4 regions of the Streptomyces sp. GS7 genome follow, and region 4 is predicted to be linked to each of the others. Evidence: riboswitches for the same ligand, from Rfam matches in the RefSeq annotation. Region 4 holds a riboswitch; each other region holds the start of a gene.
What was found. A riboswitch is a leader RNA that binds a small molecule or an ion and turns the genes downstream of it on or off. The one in region 4 is predicted to bind magnesium.

Region 1 (4,847 bases), 2.0 Mb from region 4:
AGGCCACGGTCCTGCTCTCCTCCGGGGCCACGGGCGGCGGCAAGAGCTGGCATCTGGCAGGCGTGCGCGACGGCGACGGCGACGTCACCTACGCCCGACAGACCACGGGCCCCTCAACGGTCTTCGCCGAGCCTCAGATCCACGCCTGGTACCGGCTGAAGAACGACACCGTCGAACCGCTCAACCGAGAAGCAGCCTCGGGTCTGCGAGGCAAGCAGGCGGTGACGCTCACCGCGTACCAGAAACTGGTGCACGACCGCTATGCGGACAAGCTGCCGGGGTCCGCATACGACCGCAAGGGACTGGCCGGCGGGTACGGCCTGGCGTCTTCTGAGCCCCCGACTCCCCTGCTCCTCGGCGGCTCAGGCGCGGCAGCAGCCATGCTGGCCGGCGGCGCGATCGTAGTACTGCGCGCCAAACGCAGGCGATCACAGATGAGTTGAACAACCCACGCTGACAGGGTGTTTCGACGCCCGGAACCCGACTGAAACCAACCCCTGAGGACTCTGCTCCGGATTCCCATCATCTGGGTCCGGTGCCGGAGTCTCCCCTCCACCCGCGTCCGTTCCTCCCCTCCGGGCGCGGGTGGGCAGCGGGCGTGCGCCCGGGGCGGGTCAACTCGCCCCGGGCGCACGGCGTTCACTGCCCGAGGGCGACCTGGACGATCTTGATGACGACCAGGATCATCGCGATGAGCAGGTAGGTGCGCAGGGCGCCCATGCCGATTTTGCGGGTGGTGGACAGGGTGGGCTTGGTGAGGGTGTCCAGTGGTGGCATCCGCCAGGCGTCGCGGCCGGTGCGGTCGATGGGGTCTTCGTTGGTCGCGGTGCGGCGGCGGGTGAAGGAGTACCCGGCGGCCAGGACGCCCAGGACGCCGCAGGCGGCCATGATGTCGATGATCGTCTGGGAGCTGATGTCGGGGAAGAGGACGGAGGCGGTCAGGATGATGGACAAGGTGACCAGGACGCCGACCACCGCCGTGGTGAAGGCGTTGGTCTTCGGGCCGTTGACCCAGGGGCCCAGGACGGCCTTGTCGTTGCACAGCAGCAGCAGGAAGACGGAGGCGGACGGCAGCAGGACACCGGCCAGGGTCTGCACGCCCTGGGTGAGCAGACCGAGCGGGGAGCCGGGGATCAGCACGATCACGGCGGCCACGGCCACCACTCCGGCGTAGATGGCGTAGAAGCCCTTGGCGCCCTTGACGCCGCGGTGGAGGGAGTGCTTGATGCCGAAGACGTCGCCGATGGCGTAGGCGGTGGAGAGGGAGACGGCGAAGGCGCCGATGATGGAGGCGTCGAGGAGGGCGATGGCGAAGAGGATGCCGGCGAGTTTGCCGGCGTGGGCTTCGAGGCCGGTGGCGACGCCTGCCGCGTCGGTGAAGTTGCCGAAGCCCTTGGTTGCGGTGAAGGCGGTGGCGGTGAAGCCCATGATGGCGGCGGCGCCGATGACGACGATGGCGATGCCGATCCACAGGTCGGCCTTCTCGTAGCGCATGAAGCGGGGGGTGATGCGCTTGTCGATGACGTAGGACTGCTGGAAGAACAGCTGCCAGGGGGCGACGGTGGTGCCGACGATGCCGATGATCAGCAGCATGACGGTGGCCAGCTGACCCGATCCGCCGGGCATGGTGGGTACGACGAAGTCGTGGGCCATCTGCGAGGACTTGGGGTGGATCATGAAGTACAGCGGGATGAGCAGCAGTGACCCCGCGCACAGGAAGATGGCCACCCGCTCGAACCGGCGGAAGGAGCCGGTGAAGGCGGCGGAGACGATGACCACGGCGGCCAGGATCACCGAACCGGCCTTGGGCAGCCCCAGGTAGCCGGCCGCGAGGGTGATCCCGATGAACTCCGTGACCAGGGTGAGGGCGTTGAGCAGGAACAGGTCGATGACGGAGAACGCGCCCCAGAACTTCCCGAAGCGTTCGAGGATGAGGCGGGCGTGGCCGACGCCGGTGACGGCGCCGAGGCGCAGGACCATCTCCTGGTTCACGTACAGCACCGGCACCAACAGCAGAAGCGTCCACAACAGAATCGTGCCGTAGTTCTGGCCGGCCTGCCCGTACGTGGAAAACGCGCCCGCGTCGTTGTCACCGACCATCACGATCAGGCCGGGCCCGACTATCGCGAGCAGGGTCTTGAGCTTGGCGGACAGCCCTTGGCGGGGCGCGGTGTCGTCCAATTTGATGGTGCCCAGCGCGCCACGGATGTCGCCGACATGGGCGTCGTCGAGCACCGCCGTGCGCGATGCCGCAGCAGGGGCCGTGGTGGTCGGTTCGGCGGACGGTTCGGTGGTCAGTTCTGTGGTCATGACGGGCCTCCCGCCTCCCCCGGCAAGGGGAGGCGATCGGGGGCATGCGGCGGCCACTTGCCGCACCGGGGCGCGGCCCACCCGCCCGCAGCGGCACAGGGCCGCATGGGGCTGGGCGAGCGCGTGTGGGTGATGGTGCGTGAGAAGTGTCGCTACGGCATGCCGGAGACGGGCGAGGTCGATCGGATGCGGGGCCGACTGTGGCCCGGACTACTACAACCGCAGTCCATGTCTCTCGCCTCCCCCCGGCCGGGGCGCCACCATGGCGCCATACGACTCGGCAAAGAGCAGACCGGCCTCGTGACCGGTTCACCCCAACTCGTCAGAGCTTTGGCACTGCACGGCGTAATCCCCTTGCCGGGGAAGCCACTTGGGGTCACCCCTTGGGCCGGGGAGACCTGTCCTGACCCTGGGCGTCTCTCGACGTCGTGGGGTCAGTGGCCTGTGTCCGCGCAGACGCCTCACCGAACGAGGTGCCTTCTTCAAACCTCCAGGAGCATAGCCCACCAATTGCGCAACCGAGCAATCGAGCATCCGGTGGAGGACCTCATCGCCGGGTGACCGCCCGCAGAGGCCGTCGCACCCGGACCACGTCGACGCAACGCCTCCCCCCGACCCGGCTCGCACCCCCTCCACCAGCGCCAGACCAAACGCCCTACCAGCAGCAGGGCGGGAATCCCGGCCCCGCGGGCATGGGTAGTCTGCTCCGCGACACCCACACCACGGAATCGAACACGGGGGCACAGCAGTGGGTCATGCGCACAACGCCGCGGGCGGCACCGCCGTCGGGCACCGGTTGCACTGGCGAGGAGTGATCCGGACCAGGCGGGCCGTCATCACCACATCGCTCGCTCTCGGCGGGCTCGTCGTGTCGCTCAACTTCGGCGGACTCCTGGGGAGCCCGGACAGCCACCAGTCACTGGGCTCCCGGGTGATCGCCGGCATCAGCGCCGGAGTCTTCCTCGTAGGCGCGCTGATCGCCGTGCGCGGAGCCACGGACGATCTGGTGAAACTGCTGACCGGGCGGATCAGCGACAACCGCTCCGCCGCGTTGCGGGTGATCTGCCTGCTGTCCGGATACGCGCTGGTGATCCTGGGCGCACTCAGCCTGGTCCGGGTGCCGTGGGGCAAGCTGCTGCTGGGTGGTGCGCTGACCGGCGTGATCCTGGGCATCGCCGCCCAGCCGGTGCTCGGCAACATCTTCGCCGGACTGGTCCTGCTGGTCGCGCACCCGTTCACGATCGGCGAGCGGATCACCATCCAGTCAGGTCCGCTGGGCGGCCGGATCGAGGGCGAGGTAACAGACATGACCCTGCTGTTCGTCGAACTCCACACGGACGACGGCAAGACGCTCCTGCCCAACAACGCCGTCCTCGGGGCAGCCATCGGCCGCCCCGGCCGCGAGGCTCCCACGACTGGGAAGGCACTCCAGGAACGGTCCGCGGTCTAGCAGGTCCGCCGCGCGCCGCAGCCGTTTGTTGTATCCGCGCTGGTCATCACCGTCACGAACAGCGCGGTCGCGAGGGTGTCCGGATCGGCGTGCACCGAGCCTCCGGCTTCGAAGTCGGGCGGGCGCCGAAGCCTGGAGGAGGCGGTGAAGGACCGCGAAGCACTGGGGTACGGAGCCCACGTGCTGGTACGAGTCCAAGCGCTGGCGCGGCGCCCAGCGGCGGGGACGGATCACTCAGCGAGTTCGAACCTGTCGGCGATCCGCTCGATCAGCGGCAGGTGCTCCTCCCACGTCGCGCTTCCCATGCCGAGCACGAAGGCGGCGTTCCCCCGCACCGCGAAGTACTCACGCGTCCGGCGGCTGACCGTTGCGCCGCCGGTGCCGCTGGTGACGCCGGTGACGCCGGTGACGCCGGTGACGCCGGTGACGAAGTCCAGTGCCACTCCCGCTTGTCCGGCGAACCGGACCTCAGTGCGGGTGAAGTCTTCGTAGCCATGGGCTGCGAGCCTTTCCTGAGCCTTGTCGGCGACGCCGGCCGCGGTCAGGCCGTTGGCAGACAGCTTGAAGACGATGAGGTTCCGGCCTGGGCCGCCCGTGGCCCGCAGGATCTCCGGCCCGTTGGCCGGAACGGGAGGCAGCGCCTCCCAATCCTCCGGCACGTACAGAACCGCCCCATAGGGGACGATCTTGATTGCCTTCCAGGGGGCATTGCTGGCGTCGGACATGCGCGGTCCTTCCAGATCGGCGTTGCTCGGTTCGGCGTTGCTCCGTCGTCGGAGTTGATACCGGCAACCGGCGACGGTGCGAACCTCGCGTCCGGCGCCTGTCCCGGTATCCACATACCGGCAGACCGACACCGACCCAGGAGATCGCCGCGGTGAGCAGCCATCACGCCGAACCTGATGCCCTTCAGCGGGATGGCCTCGTCATGGAACACGGCCACCTCGTCGAACGGGAGGCCGCCCGCTACCGCACCTGGCACATCGACCGGGCAGACCTGCGGCAGGCCGGCGTCCTCGGGCTGCTGATCGCCGCGGCCCGTTTCGATCCCGAGCGCGCCGTGCCCTTCGCCGCGTATGCGCGCACC
Region 2 (4,847 bases), 3.0 Mb from region 4:
GGGGCCCGGGGCAGGTGCTGGGTCCGTCGAGCAGGTAGTCCCACTCAGCGCCGTCATACAGGGCCAGCTGCACGCGCGGACAGACATGGCCGGTGGGCTGCGGAGCGGTCCGGTTGTCGGTGGCGTGGCGGTGCCGGCGGGCCGGTGCGGTGAGTTTGGTGAGGTGCGGGAGAAGGCGCATCGGTGGCCTCCCTTCTCCGTGAGGGGTTGGTGGGGTGGCGGCGGGCGGGGAGGTCCCGCCACCACCCGGGAGGGAGTGGTCAGTTGCCGAGGGCGACCTGGACGATCTTGATGACGACCAGGACCATCGCGATCAGCAGGTAGGTGCGCAGGGCGCCCATGCCGATCTTGCGGCCGGTGGACATGACCGGCCGGGTCAGTGTCTCCAGTGGCGGCATCCGCCAGTTGTCGCGGCCGGTGCGGTCGATGGGGTCTTCCTTGGTGGCGGTGCGCCGGCGGGTGAAGGCGTAGCCGGCGGCCAGCACCCCGGCGACACCGCAGCCGGCCATGATGTCCAGGATCATGTTGGAGCTGATGTCCGGGAAGAGCACCGAAGCTGTCAGGATGATCGACAGCGACACCAGAACACCGACGACCGCCGCCGTGAAGGCGTTGGTCTTCGGTCCGTTCACCCAGGGGCCGAGGACCTGCTTGTCGTTGCAGAGCAGCAGCAGGAAGACCGAGGCGGAGGGCAGCAGGACCCCGGCGAGCGTCTGCACGCCCTGGGTGAGCAGGCCGAGCGGGGAGCCGGGGATCAGCACGATGGTGGCCGCGGCGGCGACCAGGCCGGCGTAGACGGCGTAGAAGCCCTTCGCGCCCTTGATGCCCCGGTGCAGGGAGTGCTTCATCCCGAACACGTCGCCGATGGCGTACGCGGTGGACAGCGACACCGCGAACGCGCCGATGATCGAGGCGTCCAGCAGGGCGATCGCGAAGAGGACGCCGGCGACCTTGCCGGCCTTGGCCTCGATGCCGGTGATCAGGCCCGCGGTGTCAGTGAAGTTGCCAAAGCCCTTGGTGCCGGCGAAGGCGGCGGCGACCAGGCCCATCATGGCGGCGGCGCCGATGACGACGATGGCGATGCCGATCCACAGGTCGGCCTTCTCGTACTTCATGAAGCGCGGGGTGATGCGCTTGTCGATGACGTAGGACTGCTGGAAGAACAGCTGCCACGGGGCGACGGTGGTGCCCACGATGCCGATGATCAGCAGCATGACGGTGGCCAGCTCACCGGATCCGCCGGGGATGACCGGGACCACGAAGTCGTGCGCCATCTGCGACGTCTTGGGGTGGATCATGAAGTAGAGGGGGACCAGGAGCAGCGAGGCGGCGCACAGGGCGACGGCGATCCGCTCGAAGCGGCGGAAGGAGCCGGTGAACGCGGAGGCGATGATGATGGCGGCGGCCAGGATCACCGAGGCGGCCTTCGGCAGGCCCAGATAGTCGGCGGCCATCGTGATGCCGATGAACTCGGTGACCAGGGTCAGCGCGTTGAGCAGGAACAGGTCGATGACACTGAACGCGCCCCAGAACTTCCCGAACCGCTCCAGGATGAGGCGGGCGTGGCCGACGCCGGTGACGGCGCCGAGGCGCAGCACCATCTCCTGGTTGACGTACAGGACGGGGATGAGCAGGAGCAGGGTCCACAGCAGCTGGGTGCTGTAGTTCTGGCCGGCCTGGCCGTAGGTGGCGAAGGCGCCGGCGTCGTTGTCGCCGACCATCACGATCAGGCCGGGCCCGACTATCGCCAGCAGAGTCTTGAACTTCGCGGACAGGCCCCGGCGCTCGCCGTTGTCGTCCTGCTTGATGGTGCCGAGCGCGCCACGGATGTCGCCCACGTGCGCGTCGTCCAGCACAGCGGTGCGCTGCGCGGGAATCGATGGGGTGGTGGTGAGGTTGGTCATGGAAGCCTCCCGGGTCCCCCGGCGGGGGAGGTTGGGGTACGCAGCAGCGATCTCCCCTGCGAGCGCGCAGCACAGCGACCCGGGACGGCCGGTGGCCGTACGGGTGCCTAGGCAGGGTGGGGGAGCGCGCAGAGGAGGTGGTTACCGCGTACCGGAGGTCGGAGAAGACATACGGATGCGGGGCCTACTGTGGCCCGGACTACTGCAACTGCTATCCATGTCTCTCGCCTCCTTGCGGCCGTGGCGCACGCGGGCGCCGAGCGGACACGGCAAGGAGCGGACCAGTCCGTACGACTGGTTCACCCCAACTCGTCAGAGCTTTGGCACTGCACGGCGTAATCCCCTTGCGGGGGCAGCCACTTGGGATCACCCCTTAAGTCGGGGAGATCTGTCCTGAACCTGGGCGTCTCTCGACGTCGTCGGGTCAGTGGCCTATGTCCGTGCAGACGCCTCACCGAACGAGGTGCCTTCTTTCAAACCTCGAAGAGTCTGGCTCATACTTGCGCATTACCGCAACTGCTTGACTCGTTCTTGACTTTCCGTTCCCCGGTACGACACCTTCCGCGGGGCTGTTCCGGCTGGGTGCGGTGCAGCACGGGACCGATGGTCTGCACCGGAAATCCGTCGAGGTCTCGGAGGTGAACCAGGCGTCGCCCATGCCTTCTGCGGACAGCAGGCTGCCTACCATGAGCCGGTCGCGGGCAGGGGGGCAGACCGGGCAGACCGAGGGCCATCCATTCGAGTAGCGCGGGCGGCAGCGTACGAGGGGCATGTCGAGCGCCCTCCGGCTTCACCCGGTGCGTCTGCCGCCCGCTCCGTGCCGCTTCCTGTGGTGCGCTGCCGTAGGGCTCGGGGCGACGGGTGTCCAGACTGTCCATGTGTCGATGGTGGCCAGGTCCAGATGGGCGTCGTGGGCGATGTCCTGGTGCCGCATGCCGGCGCGGTGCGCGGCGAGCACGGCCTGGCGTAGAGCGTCCGCGCGGGCCGCAAGCCCGGCGCGTAGCGTCTCGGCGCCGGCGGAGGTGAGGGCGGGGGCGTCTTCGGCGAGTCGGTGAGCGGCCTGGCGTACGGCGCGGCGTACGGGCGGCAGGCGGGGGTCGTCCGCGGGAATACCGCCGTGTGGTGCCAAGGTCGGATGGGTGCGGTCGCGTCGGGGTGTCGCGTCGGTCAGCAGCCGGACGACGGCGATGGGCAGGTGGAGGTGGCGGGCGATGACACGAGCCTCGTAGTCGAGGAGGGCGAGGGTCCAGGCGGCGTAGAGGCGGCGGAGGTCCGGCGCGTTCGGCCGGTTCAGAAGCGGGCGGACGGCGTCCATGGGGAAGCTTTCCAGGGCGTGGCTGCTGAGCCAGCCCTCTGCGCTGGGCGGCTGCGGCTGCCGGGAGCGGGCACCCACACGGCGGAGCCGTATCAAGAGCAGGACGGCGATGGCGGTGCCGGCCAGGACGCCCAGGAGCACCGGCCGGACACCGGCGGGGGCGAGGGCCAGCGCCAAGGTCTCCAGCAGGACCAGAATGGCGAACGTAACGGTCAACGATTCAGCGGCGGGGCCGTGCAATCGACGGTTCATACCGCACCCCTCCTGTCCGTGCCTGTGACCGCTCGGTTCGGGAACCGGACGTGCCGGCGGTCACGCGCGAAGGGAATTCCCCACAGCAAAAAGCCTATCGAACGCACGTCCCCCTTGCGTGAATACGCAAGGGGGCATAGCGCTGGGCGGCGTCCTCCATGCAGGCCAAAGCCGGCTCCGAAGAACCCTGCGTAGGGACCGGTTCCAAGGAACCGCATCACTGAACGGAGGCAGCCATACGTGAAGCCCCTCCCGGTCAGCGCCGCCCTGTCAGCAGCCGTGGACGGATCGGCGGCTTTCCCCCGGGTGGCTTCGTTCATGGCGTGCGTTCATGACGCGGTTCGGGCAGCAGGCAGCGATCCACGGACGTGGAAATGTTCAAGGCCCCTGACGGCTTCGAGGTGTCGTGTGACCCTGAATCTCGGCTGCGGACGCGGTCGCGACAGGAACTCAGTCGTGGGGCGGCAGGTGGCCGATCTGATGGTCCGCGACGTTCAGCGCCTCGTCGACCAACCGGCGCAGGTGCCCGTGCCGCAGGGCGTACACCACGCGGCGCCCCTCCTTGCGGGTGGCTACCAGGCCGGCCAGTCGCAGCCGTGCCAGGTGCTGGCTGACCGAGGTCCGCGCCGCCGTGGTCGCCGCGGTCAGCGTCGTGACGTCGGCTTCTCCCTCGCCGAGCCGCCGCAGCAGGGCCAGGCGGGTGCGGTCGGCGAGCAGGCCGAGCACGTCCACGGCCACAGCCAGGCGCTCGCCGTCGTCTGGCTGTTGCGAGGCATGCGCACCTGATAGATGCATGCGTGCGTTCATGTGCACATAATGGTGTGGCAGCAGTCCCGCCGTCCAGTCCGCCACCGGCGAAAGGCGCAAGCGTGAGCGAGCACCCCCACACCCACGAGTCGCCTGATCACCACCACGGCCACGGTGCGCACCACCACCCGCACCCCACCGCCGTCCGCCACGATCACGGTGACCACCGGCACGACCACGACCGTAACCATGATCACGTGCACGGGGAGGGCCGGTGGGCCAGTTTCCGACACCAGCTTGCGCACGTGGTCACTCCGCACAGCCACGAGGCGATGGACAAGGTCGACTCGGCCATGGAGACCTCCCGCGAGGGCATGCGCACCCTGTGGCTCTCCTTGGGCATCCTCGGGCTGACCACGGTCATCCAGGCGATGATCGTGGCGATATCCGGTTCGGTGGCGCTGCTGGGCGACACCATCCACAACGCCGCCGACGCGCTGACCGCCGTCCCGCTCGGCATCGCGTTCGTCGTGGGCCGCCGGGCGGCGAACCGCCGCTACACCTACGGCTACGGCCGAGCCGAGGACCTGGCCGGCATCGCCATCGTCCTGACCATCGCCGCGTCCTCC
Region 3 (4,847 bases), 770 kb from region 4:
ATGGCGGCCGCCGAGGCCGCGGTGCTCGCGGTGCTCGCGGTGCGATGGTTCCGGCTCAGGCGAAGCGTGAGGAAGTAAGCGGTGCGTGACAACAAACCGGGCGCCGGCGGGCGCGCAGCGAGCATGGCGGCGAATCGGCGCCAGGGCGGCGCAAGCGGCAAGGGCGGCAAGCGCACGCCCCGCCGGGTGGCCGTCGGACGCACTCTGGCCGGCGTCGCCTCCTTCGCCATACTGGCGACCAGTGGCGTCTCCTGGGCCGCGTACCACTGGATCTCCGGCGGGCTCAACATCTCGCACGCACTCGACCCGCTGCTCGGACGCGGGCCGAAACACCTCGACGGCTCCGTCAACCTGCTGCTGATCGGCCTTGATTCGCGCAAGGACATGAACGGCAACCCGCTGCCGGACTGGGTCGTGAAGGACCAACTCCACGCCGGAAACAGCGACGAGGGGTTCTACAACACCAACACCCTGATCCTGCTGCACATACCCGCCGACGGCGGCAAGGTGCAGGCGTTCTCCATTCCGCGCGACTCCTTCGTCGAGACCCACAACGGCGACGGCTCGCTCCAGGGGCACCACAAGATCAAGGAGGCGTACGGCAACGCCTACGAGGGGCGCCGGGAGAAGCTGTCCGCACAGGGGGAGAAGGGCGCCAAGCTGGAGGCGGACAGCCGGGAGGCGGGGCGGGCGGCGACGCTGGCCACCGTGCAGAACCTCCTCGGCGTCCCGATCGACCACTTCGCCGAGGTCAACCTGATCGGCTTCTACGACATCGCTGACCAGCTCAAGCCGATCGACGTCTGCCTCAAGCACCCGGTGAAGGACCGGTACTCAGGCGCCGACTTCCCCGCCGGACCGCAGCAGCTCAACGCCAAGCAGGCCCTGGCCTTCGTCCGCCAGCGGCACGGGTTGCCCAACAACGACATCGACCGCACCCACCGCCAGCAGGCGTTCATCTCGTCGATCACCCACAAGCTCAAGACCCAGGGCGTCTTCACGGACCTGGGCAAGATGCAGGGTCTCTACGGCGTGATGAAGAAGGACCTGGTCATCGACAGCAAGCTCAATCCGATCGACTTCGCCCAGCAGGCCACCAACCTCACCGGTGGGAACGTCGTCTTCCACACCCTTCCGGCCGGGCATTCCGCGATGCAGAACAACGAACAGGTGCAGATCGTGGACGTGGAGCAGATGCGCCGACTGGTGCAGGACGCGTTCCACGAGGGCCCGGCGGCGTCGCCCGGCGCGAAGGGCGGTGCGTCGGACTCCCAGTCCTCCGCGAAGGCCGCACCCGCCACCGTCGACGTCTTCAACGGCTCAGGCAAGACGGGTGCCGCCTCCGAGGAACTCAAGGCCCTCAAGGCGCTGGGCTACACGGAGGGCCAGGCATCCAACACCGCGCCGCAGTCGCACGTCACGGTCACGTACGGGCAGGGTGCCCAGGCCGCGGCCCGGCAGATCGCGACGAAGCTCGGTGTGACCGCAGCGCCGGCGCCCGACGCGCAGATCCAGGCCGGCCACGTCCGGGTCACACTCGGCCAGGACTTCACCGGTGCGACATCCGCCTCGTCCGCCACGAGCCCCGACCGGAGTTCGGCGTCGACTTCGTCGTCGGATCCGTCGGACGACGACTACGAGAAGAACGCGGTGACGGCCGGGGGCGTCCCCTGCGTCAACTGACCCTCGTTCGATGCCGAGCGGTGCGATGTCGAGTGCGATGGTGCGTTCTTGACCGCCCCCTCGGTCGTGAAGTCGGCTTCCACGAGCACGGGTTCGGGACTCGCCGGACGGGTGCGGAGGGCGTGGGGTCCGATGCCGTGGGCGCCGAGTGCCTGCGCGAGCCGGTCTCGGACACGCGCTTCGGCGTCCTGGTCGCAGACCGCGTGCACGGTCGCGAGGACGACGGGATCGGCGGCAGCGGGCGGGGTGCGGTCGGTGATCCGCTCGGCGCGTGCCGGCAGCAGGGGGGACGGGAAGGGCGTGGCGGCACCTCCGTAGTGGTGTCGTGGTCTCGTGGTGTCGGCAGCGTGGTGACCGGCTCGGTCAGGGCTCCGGATGACAGGTGGCGTCAGGACGGTTCCGGCCCTGGGAGCCGGAGGCCGTGTGCGCATGAACGCCACGCATTGACGTGAGCTTGACTGCCCTCGATCCGCGAACCGTTTCGCCCCTTCTGGGGGTTGGGCACATAGGCGCCGGCTTGCGGGGCGACGAAGCAAGGCGCCAGTGCCCGGTGCCCGCGAGGCTTTCGCCGCAGGCTCGTTGATGGCTTTCCCGGCGCGTGAAGCGGTTCGCGTGCCCCTGTGGAACCATGTGGCAAAAAGGGGCGAAACGGTGCCCTGGCGCTGGTGCCGCATGTCCATGGGCCGCTGCACTCGCCGAGGCTTGGTCAAGACTGAGCCAAGCGCTTGCGTAACCCCGCAAGTGTGCGGGTAGAGTTTTCGCCGTTTGAACGAATGGAAGCACCTCGTTCGGTGAGGCGTCTTCACGGACACAGGCCACTGACCCCACGACGTCGAGAGACGCCCAGGTTCAGGACAGGTCTCCCCGGCCTAAGGGGTGACCCCAAGTGGCTTCCCCGGCAAGGGGATTACGCCGTGGAGTGCCAAAGCTCTGACGAGTTGGGGTGAGCCGGTCATCAGGGACTGGTGCGCTCTTTGCTGTGTCCGCTCGGCGTCCGCGTGCGCCCCGGCCAGAAGGAGGCGAGAGACATGGACGGCAACTGCAGTAGTCCGGGCCACAGTTGGCCCCGTATCCGTATGTCATCTCCGACCTCCGGTACGCGGTAACCACCTTCCCTGCGCCTTCCCCCACCTGCCTTGGCACCCGTACGGCCACCGGCCGTCCCGGGTCGCTGCGCTGCGCGCTCGCAGGGGGGATTGCTGCTGCGTACCCCCAACCTCCCCCGCCGGGGGACCCGGGAGGCTCTCATGACCAACCTCACCACCACCGCCACACCGTCGACTCCGTCGCAGCGCACGGCGGTGCTCGACGACGCCCATGTCGGCGACATCCGTGGCGCGCTGGGCACCATCAGGGTGGACGACACCGCGCCCCGCCAAGGGCTGTCCGCCAAGCTCAAGACCCTGCTCGCGATAGTCGGGCCCGGCCTGATCGTGATGGTCGGTGACAACGACGCGGGCGCGTTTTCCACGTACGGGCAGGCCGGGCAGAACTACGGCACGAGTCTGTTGTGGACGCTTCTGCTGTTGGTGCCGGTGCTGTATGTGAACCAGGAGATGGTGCTGCGGCTCGGCGCCGTCACCGGCGTGGGGCACGCCCGCCTCATCCTGGAGCGGTTCGGGAAGTTCTGGGGCGCGTTCTCCGTCATCGACCTGTTCCTGCTCAACGCCCTCACCCTGGTCACGGAGTTCATCGGGATCACCCTCGCGGCCGGCTACCTGGGGCTGCCCAAGGCCGGTTCGGTGATCCTGGCCGCCGTGGTCATCGTCTCCGCCGCCTTCACCGGCTCCTTCCGCCGGTTCGAGCGGGTGGCCATCTTCCTGTGCGCGGGGTCACTGCTGCTCATCCCGCTGTACTTCATGATCCACCCCAAGTCCTCGCAGATGGCCCACGACTTCGTCGTACCCACCATGCCCGGCGGATCGGGTCAGCTGGCCACCGTCATGCTGCTGATCATCGGCATCGTCGGCACCACCGTCGCCCCCTGGCAGCTGTTCTTCCAGCAGTCCTACGTCATCGACAAGCGCATCACCCCCCGCTTCATGCGCTACGAGAAGGCCGACCTGTGGATCGGCATCGCCATCGTCGTCATCGGCGCCGCCGCCATCATGGGCTTCACCGCCACCGCCTTCACCGCAACCAAGGGCTTCGGCAACTTCACCGACGCGGCAGGCGTCGCCACCGGCCTCGAAGCCCACGCCGGCAAACTCGCCGGCATCCTCTTCGCCATCGCCCTCCTCGACGCCTCCATCATCGGCGCCTTCGCCGTCTCCCTCTCCACCGCCTACGCCATCGGCGACGTCTTCGGCATCAAGCACTCCCTCCACCGCGGCGTCAAGGGCGCCAAGGGCTTCTACGCCATCTACGCCGGAGTGGTGGCCGTGGCCGCCGTGATCGTGCTGATCCCCGGCTCCCCGCTCGGTCTGCTCACCCAGGGCGTGCAGACCCTGGCCGGTGTCCTGCTGCCGTCCGCCTCCGTCTTCCTGCTGCTGCTGTGCAACGACAAGGCCGTCCTGGGCCCCTGGGTCAACGGCCCGAAGACCAACGCCTTCACCACGGCGGTGGTCGGCGTCCTGGTCACCTTGTCCATCATCCTGACCGCCTCCGTCCTCTTCCCCGACATCAGCTCCCAGACGATCATCGACATCATGGCCGCCTGCGGCGTCCTGGGCGTCCTGGCCGCCGGGTACTCCTTCACCCGCCGCCGCACCGCGACCAACGAAGACCCCATCGACCGCACCGGCCGCGACGCCTGGCGGATGCCACCACTGGACACCCTCACCAAGCCCACCCTGTCCACCACCCGCAAAATCGGCATGGGCGCCCTGCGCACCTACCTGCTCATCGCGATGATCCTGGTCGTCATCAAGATCGTCCAGGTCGCCCTCGGGCAGTAACGACCCTCCTCCCGGGGCGGGTTGCCCCGCCCCGGGAGGGCACCGCCAGCCCCGATTCCCGCACGCCCACCGGCACACCGTGACCGGCGACGCCGTCTGCCGCCACCTTGAGGCCGGCCGGCACACCGGCGCCTGACACCTCAACTCCAGCTGTTCAAAGCCTTTTGGAAGTGACCCCCATGTTTGTCACGCTCGACGACATACGGCTCACCGCCCCCGCCGGATGCGGGGCGACGCTGCGCACCTTCTACGCCGAACTACTCGGCA
Region 4 (4,847 bases):
AGCGAGAGGCGGGTGATGACCTGCTCCAGGGCCTGGGCGATGTCGCCGGAGACGGTGACCGCGGCGCGGAAGCCGGTGGTGTCCTCGGACTCGCGCCGGGCCCGGAGGCCCGTGGGGGTCAGCCCGGAGGCGGTCAGTGCCTGGAGCAGGAGGGCGCGGATGTGCGTCTCGGCGCGGCGCTCGCAGACCACGTGGACAGTGGCGTGGACGGCCGCGTCCGGGTCGGACCCGGAGGCCGGGGCCCGGTCCAACAGCCGCCCGGCCGGGCGCAGTACGAGGTGTACGGCCAGGACCGCGACGGTGCCCAGGACGGCGAGCGCCAGCCGGCCGGAGGCGGCGAGCACGCCGACCGCCGCGGAACACCACAGCGTGGCCGCGGTGTTGAGCCCGCGCACTCCGGCCCCGTCGCGCAGGATCACCCCGCCGCCGAGGAAGCCGATACCGGAGACGACGTAGGACGCCACCCGGGTTGGGCTGCCCGAGTCGCCGACGGCCGTGCTGTAGAGGACGAAGAGGGTCGCGCCCGCGGCCACCAGGGCGTTGGTGCGCAGCCCCGCCATCCGGGCACGCCATTGGCGCTCGACGCCGATCAGCGCTCCACAGGCGACGCCGGTGGCGAGCCGGATCAGGAAGTCGATGATGGTGAGGGTGTGCATGGTGCACCTCCTTCGGTGGCCGGGACCACGAGTGCGGGACAGGACGGTTGCTCCTGGACAGGGAGCGGGGGAGCGGGCGTTGGGCGCCCTACTGGTGCAGCGCGACCTCGACGATCTTGAGGACGACCAGGGCCATCGCGATGAGCAGATACGTCCGCAGGGCACCCATGCCGATCTTGCGGCCGGTGGAGAAGATCGGCTTCGGCAGGGTCTCCAGCGGCGGCATCCGCCAGTCGTCCTTGCCGCTGCGGTCGATCGGCCGGCCGCTGAGGGCCCAGCCCTTGTTCCGGCGGCGGACCTCCGCGTAGCCGATCGCGAGGACTCCGGCGATGCCGCAGGCGGCCATGATGTCGAGGATGGTGGTGGCGCTGATGTCCGGGAAGAGGACGGAGGCGGTCAGGATGATGGAGAGGGTGACGAGGACGCCGACGACGGTGGCGGTGAAGGCGTTGGTTTTGGGGCCGTTGGTCCAGGGGCCGAGGACGGTGCGGTCGTTGCAGAGCAGGAGGAGGAAGACGGTGGCGGAGGGGAGGAGGACGCCGGCGAGGGTCTGGACGCCTTCGGTGAGCAGGCCGAGGGGGGAGCCGGGGATCAGGACGATGGTGGCGGCGACGGCCACCACTCCGGCGTAGATGGCGTAGAAGCCCTTGGCGCCTTTGATGCCGCGGTGGAGGGAGTGCTTGATGCCGAAGACGTCGCCGATGGCGTAGGCGGTGGAGAGGGAGACGGCGAAGGCGCCGATGATGGAGGCGTCGAGGAGGGCGATGGCGAAGAGGATGCCGGCGAGTTTGCCGGCGTGGGCTTCGAGGCCGGTGGCGATGCCTGCCGCGTCGGTGAAGTTGCCGAAGCCTTTGGTTGCGGTGAAGGCGGTGGCGGTGAAGCCCATGATGGCGGCGGCGCCGATGACGACGATGGCGATGCCGATCCACAGGTCGGCCTTCTCGTAGCGCATGAAGCGGGGGGTGATGCGCTTGTCGATGACGTAGGACTGCTGGAAGAACAGCTGCCAGGGGGCGACGGTGGTGCCGACGATGCCGATGATCAGCAGCATGACGGTGGCCAGCTGACCCGATCCGCCGGGCATGGTGGGTACGACGAAGTCGTGTGCCATCTGCGAGGTCTTGGGGTGGATCATGAAGTACAGCGGGATGAGCAGCAGTGACCCCGCGCACAGGAAGATGGCCACGCGCTCGAACCGGCGGAAGGAGCCGGTGAAGGCGGCGGAGACGATGACCACGGCGGCCAGGATCACCGAACCGGCCTTGGGCAGCCCCAGGTAGCCGGCGGCGAGGGTGATGCCGATGAACTCGGTGACCAGGGTGAGGGCGTTGAGGAGGAAGAGGTCGATGACGGAGAAGGCGCCCCAGAATTTGCCGAAGCGTTCGAGGATGAGGCGGGCGTGGCCGACGCCGGTGACGGCGCCGAGGCGCAGGACCATTTCCTGGTTGACGTAGAGGACGGGGATGAGCAGGAGGAGGGTCCACAGCAGGTGGGTGCTGTAGTTCTGGCCGGCTTGGCCGTAGGTGGCGAAGGCGCCGGCGTCGTTGTCGCCGACCATGACGATCAGGCCGGGGCCGACGATGGCCAGGAGGGTCTTGAGCTTGGCTGACAGGCCGGTGCGGGGTGCGGTGTCGTCGAGCTTGATGGTGCCCAGTGCACCGCGGATGTCGCCTACGTGTGCGTCATCGAGAACGGCGGTGGGGCGCTGGGTCGGGACCGCGGTGCGGACGGTCGTGTGGGTCATGGCGTACCTCCCAAGTCCCCCCGGAGGGAGAGGTATTGGGGGCACGCGGCAGTCATCCCCCCTGCGCGGGAGCGCAGCACGGCAACCCGTGATGGCGCCTGGCCATACGGGGCGTGACACGGCGGGGAAGCCGCGCAGGGGAGGTGGTTACCGCGTGCCGGAAGAGTGCGAGGACAGGCGGACGGCGGGCCGATGATGGCCCGGACTACTGCAACTGCAATCCATGTCTCTCGCCTCCTTCCGGCCGGGGCGCCTGGTGCGCCGTCGTCGACTCGGCAAGGAGCGGACCAGTCTCCGTCGACTGGCTCACCCCAACTCGTCAGAGCTTTGGCACTCCACGGCGTAATCCCCTTCGCGAGGGCAGCCACTTGGGGTCACCCCTTGGGCCGGGGAGACCTGTCCTGATCCGGAGCGTCTCTCGACGGGTGGGATCAGTGGCCTGTGTCCGTGAAGACGCCTCACCGAACGAGGTGACCTCTTCGCTTCAAACCTGTACGAGTGTAGACCCACACTTGCGCGGCAACGCAACCTGTTGACTGACTCTTAACCCGGCGGTCGGTAGTGGGCTCCCCCACAGTTCGGGTGCTGGACACCCCCCGCGGCCGGCGGCGAGCATGAGCCGCATGTCCCACCACCCCGAGCCCGGCCGACCGGGCAACGTCGACTCCGAGCGGCTGGCCCGTATCGAGGCGCTGCTGGCGCCCGCCGTCACGGGCATAGAGGAGGCGGGCCGCCGGCTGCTGCCCGCCTGGCGGCGGGTGACCAAGGGCGAACCGCGCTGGCCCTCGACACTGGCGGTGCTGGCGGCGGTGGCGTTGCAGTTCACGCTGCCGGAGCGGCTGGCGATCCATCCGGAGTGGCTGCTGCCGACCCTGGAGACCGCGCTGCTGATCGCGCTGGTCGCGGCCAACCCGTACCGGATCGAACGGGGCTCGACGCTCTACCGGTGGGCCGGGCTGGTGCTGATCGCGATGATCAGCGCGGCGAACGGCTGGTCCGCGGTGCATCTGGTGATCGGTCTGGTGCGCGGGACCGAGGGCAGTGACGCGGGTCCGCTGCTGGCGACCGGCGGCAGTATCTGGCTGACGAACGTGATCGTCTTCGCGCTCTGGTACTGGGAGTGGGACCGCGGCGGCCCGGTCGCGCGGATACACGCCGAGCGGACCTATCCCGACTTCCTCTTCCCGCAGATGCAGACACCGGAGCTGGCGCCGGAGCACTGGGAACCGCAGTTCCCTGACTACCTCTACCTTTCCTTCACCAACGCCACCGCCTTCAGCCCGACCGACGTGATGCCGCTCACCCGCTGGGCCAAGATGCTGATGCTGCTGCAGTCGGCGGTCTCGCTGCTGACCGTCGTCCTGGTCGTGGCCCGCGCCGTGAACATCTTCAAGTAGCCGGGGTCCGCAGAGATTTGGCGGACGGAGGTGTGACTGCGGCGTTTCGAGGGTATGGCGTCGTGGTGACAGGTTCATGAGGCGGCCATGAGAACTCAATGAATAATTGCGCGGTTGCGCAATCTATTGGCCAAGGCTTGACCGGTGAGGCCGTAACCGATCGCCAGCGCGCCCCTGACCTGCGATTTTGTACTGATGGGTCGTCACGGCCCGAAAACAACCCCCGTAGCAAGTCAATTTTTCCTAACGCGGCGGTCAGGGGTAAGGGGCTGTCACGCGGTGCCGCCTGCCGAAGCGGCGGGCGGGCGTGTTCACAACATGTTCGATTTGCGGATTTCTGGTCCGGCACGCGAACCTCGCGCCTGGTCAGCGGCATCTGTAGGGGCGAACGTCCGAGGGTCTTTCACCCACCGGCACCGAACAACAGAGGCATATCGATGTCGTCGCCCCTTCTCGAATCATCCTTCGAGCAACCAGAGCACCTGCCCGACCGGGCCGTATACCGCACGGCCACCACCCCGCACCCGCGGACCCTGCTCGACGTGCTTGACGCAACCGCCGCCGCACACCCCCAGGCGACCGCCTTGGACACGGGCTCCGAGGTGATCACCTACCGCGACCTGTGTATCGAGACCGAACGCCGCGCACGGCAGCTCAGGGATTACGGGATCGGCCCCGGCGACCGCGTGGGAGTCCGGGTGCCGTCCGGTACCGCGGAGCTGTACCTGTCGATCCTCGCCATCCTGCGCAGCGGCGCCGCCTACGTACCCGTCGACGCCGACGACCCGGACGAGCGGGCCGCCACCGTCTTCCGGGAGGCCGCCGTCTGCGGTGTCCTCGGACCGAACCCCCAGCCGCCGGGCCTGGCCCGGCCCCTGGGAGCGCAGCGGCTCCCCGGTCCCGAGGACGACGCCTGGATCATCTTCACGTCGGGTTCGACCGGCGCGCCCAAGGGCGTGGCCGTCAGCCACCGCTCCGCCGCCGCGTTCGTCGACGCCGAGGCCGCGCTGTTCCTCCAGGACCGGCCGCTGGGCCCCGGCGACCGGGTGC

Region 1: it holds a riboswitch for magnesium, as region 4 does, so the genes downstream of both, GR130_RS17345 (NRAMP family divalent metal transporter) here and GR130_RS25730 (NRAMP family divalent metal transporter) in region 4, are expected to answer to the same signal.
Region 2: it holds a riboswitch for magnesium, as region 4 does, so the genes downstream of both, GR130_RS38665 (NRAMP family divalent metal transporter) here and GR130_RS25730 (NRAMP family divalent metal transporter) in region 4, are expected to answer to the same signal.
Region 3: it holds a riboswitch for magnesium, as region 4 does, so the genes downstream of both, GR130_RS28980 (NRAMP family divalent metal transporter) here and GR130_RS25730 (NRAMP family divalent metal transporter) in region 4, are expected to answer to the same signal.

The regions. Positions count from the first base shown of each region.
Region 1 covers NZ_CP047146.1:3,939,267-3,944,113, reverse strand. The annotation lists gene GR130_RS17350 (hypothetical protein) at 1-443, shown strand, start outside; gene GR130_RS17345 (NRAMP family divalent metal transporter) at 640-2,310, opposite strand; M-box (ykoK) riboswitch at 2,617-2,790, opposite strand; gene GR130_RS17340 (mechanosensitive ion channel family protein) at 3,122-3,760, shown strand; gene GR130_RS17335 (hypothetical protein) at 3,991-4,485, opposite strand; gene GR130_RS17330 (sigma-70 family RNA polymerase sigma factor) at 4,638-4,847, shown strand, end outside.
Region 2 covers NZ_CP047146.1:8,853,915-8,858,761, forward strand. The annotation lists gene GR130_RS38660 (hypothetical protein) at 1-181, opposite strand, end outside; gene GR130_RS38665 (NRAMP family divalent metal transporter) at 261-1,904, opposite strand; M-box (ykoK) riboswitch at 2,201-2,374, opposite strand; gene GR130_RS38670 (hypothetical protein) at 2,695-3,471, opposite strand; gene GR130_RS38675 (metalloregulator ArsR/SmtB family transcription factor) at 3,922-4,278, opposite strand; gene GR130_RS38680 (cation diffusion facilitator family transporter) at 4,341-4,847, shown strand, end outside.
Region 3 covers NZ_CP047146.1:6,668,801-6,673,647, reverse strand. The annotation lists gene GR130_RS28990 (DUF6542 domain-containing protein) at 1-78, shown strand, start outside; gene GR130_RS28985 (LCP family protein) at 82-1,683, shown strand; M-box (ykoK) riboswitch at 2,460-2,633, shown strand; gene GR130_RS28980 (NRAMP family divalent metal transporter) at 2,931-4,580, shown strand; gene GR130_RS28975 (VOC family protein) at 4,760-4,847, shown strand, end outside.
Region 4 covers NZ_CP047146.1:5,897,354-5,902,200, reverse strand. The annotation lists gene GR130_RS25735 (MgtC/SapB family protein) at 1-656, opposite strand, end outside; gene GR130_RS25730 (NRAMP family divalent metal transporter) at 745-2,400, opposite strand; M-box (ykoK) riboswitch at 2,704-2,877, opposite strand; gene GR130_RS25725 (hypothetical protein) at 3,024-3,797, shown strand; gene pls (epsilon-poly-L-lysine synthase Pls) at 4,235-4,847, shown strand, end outside.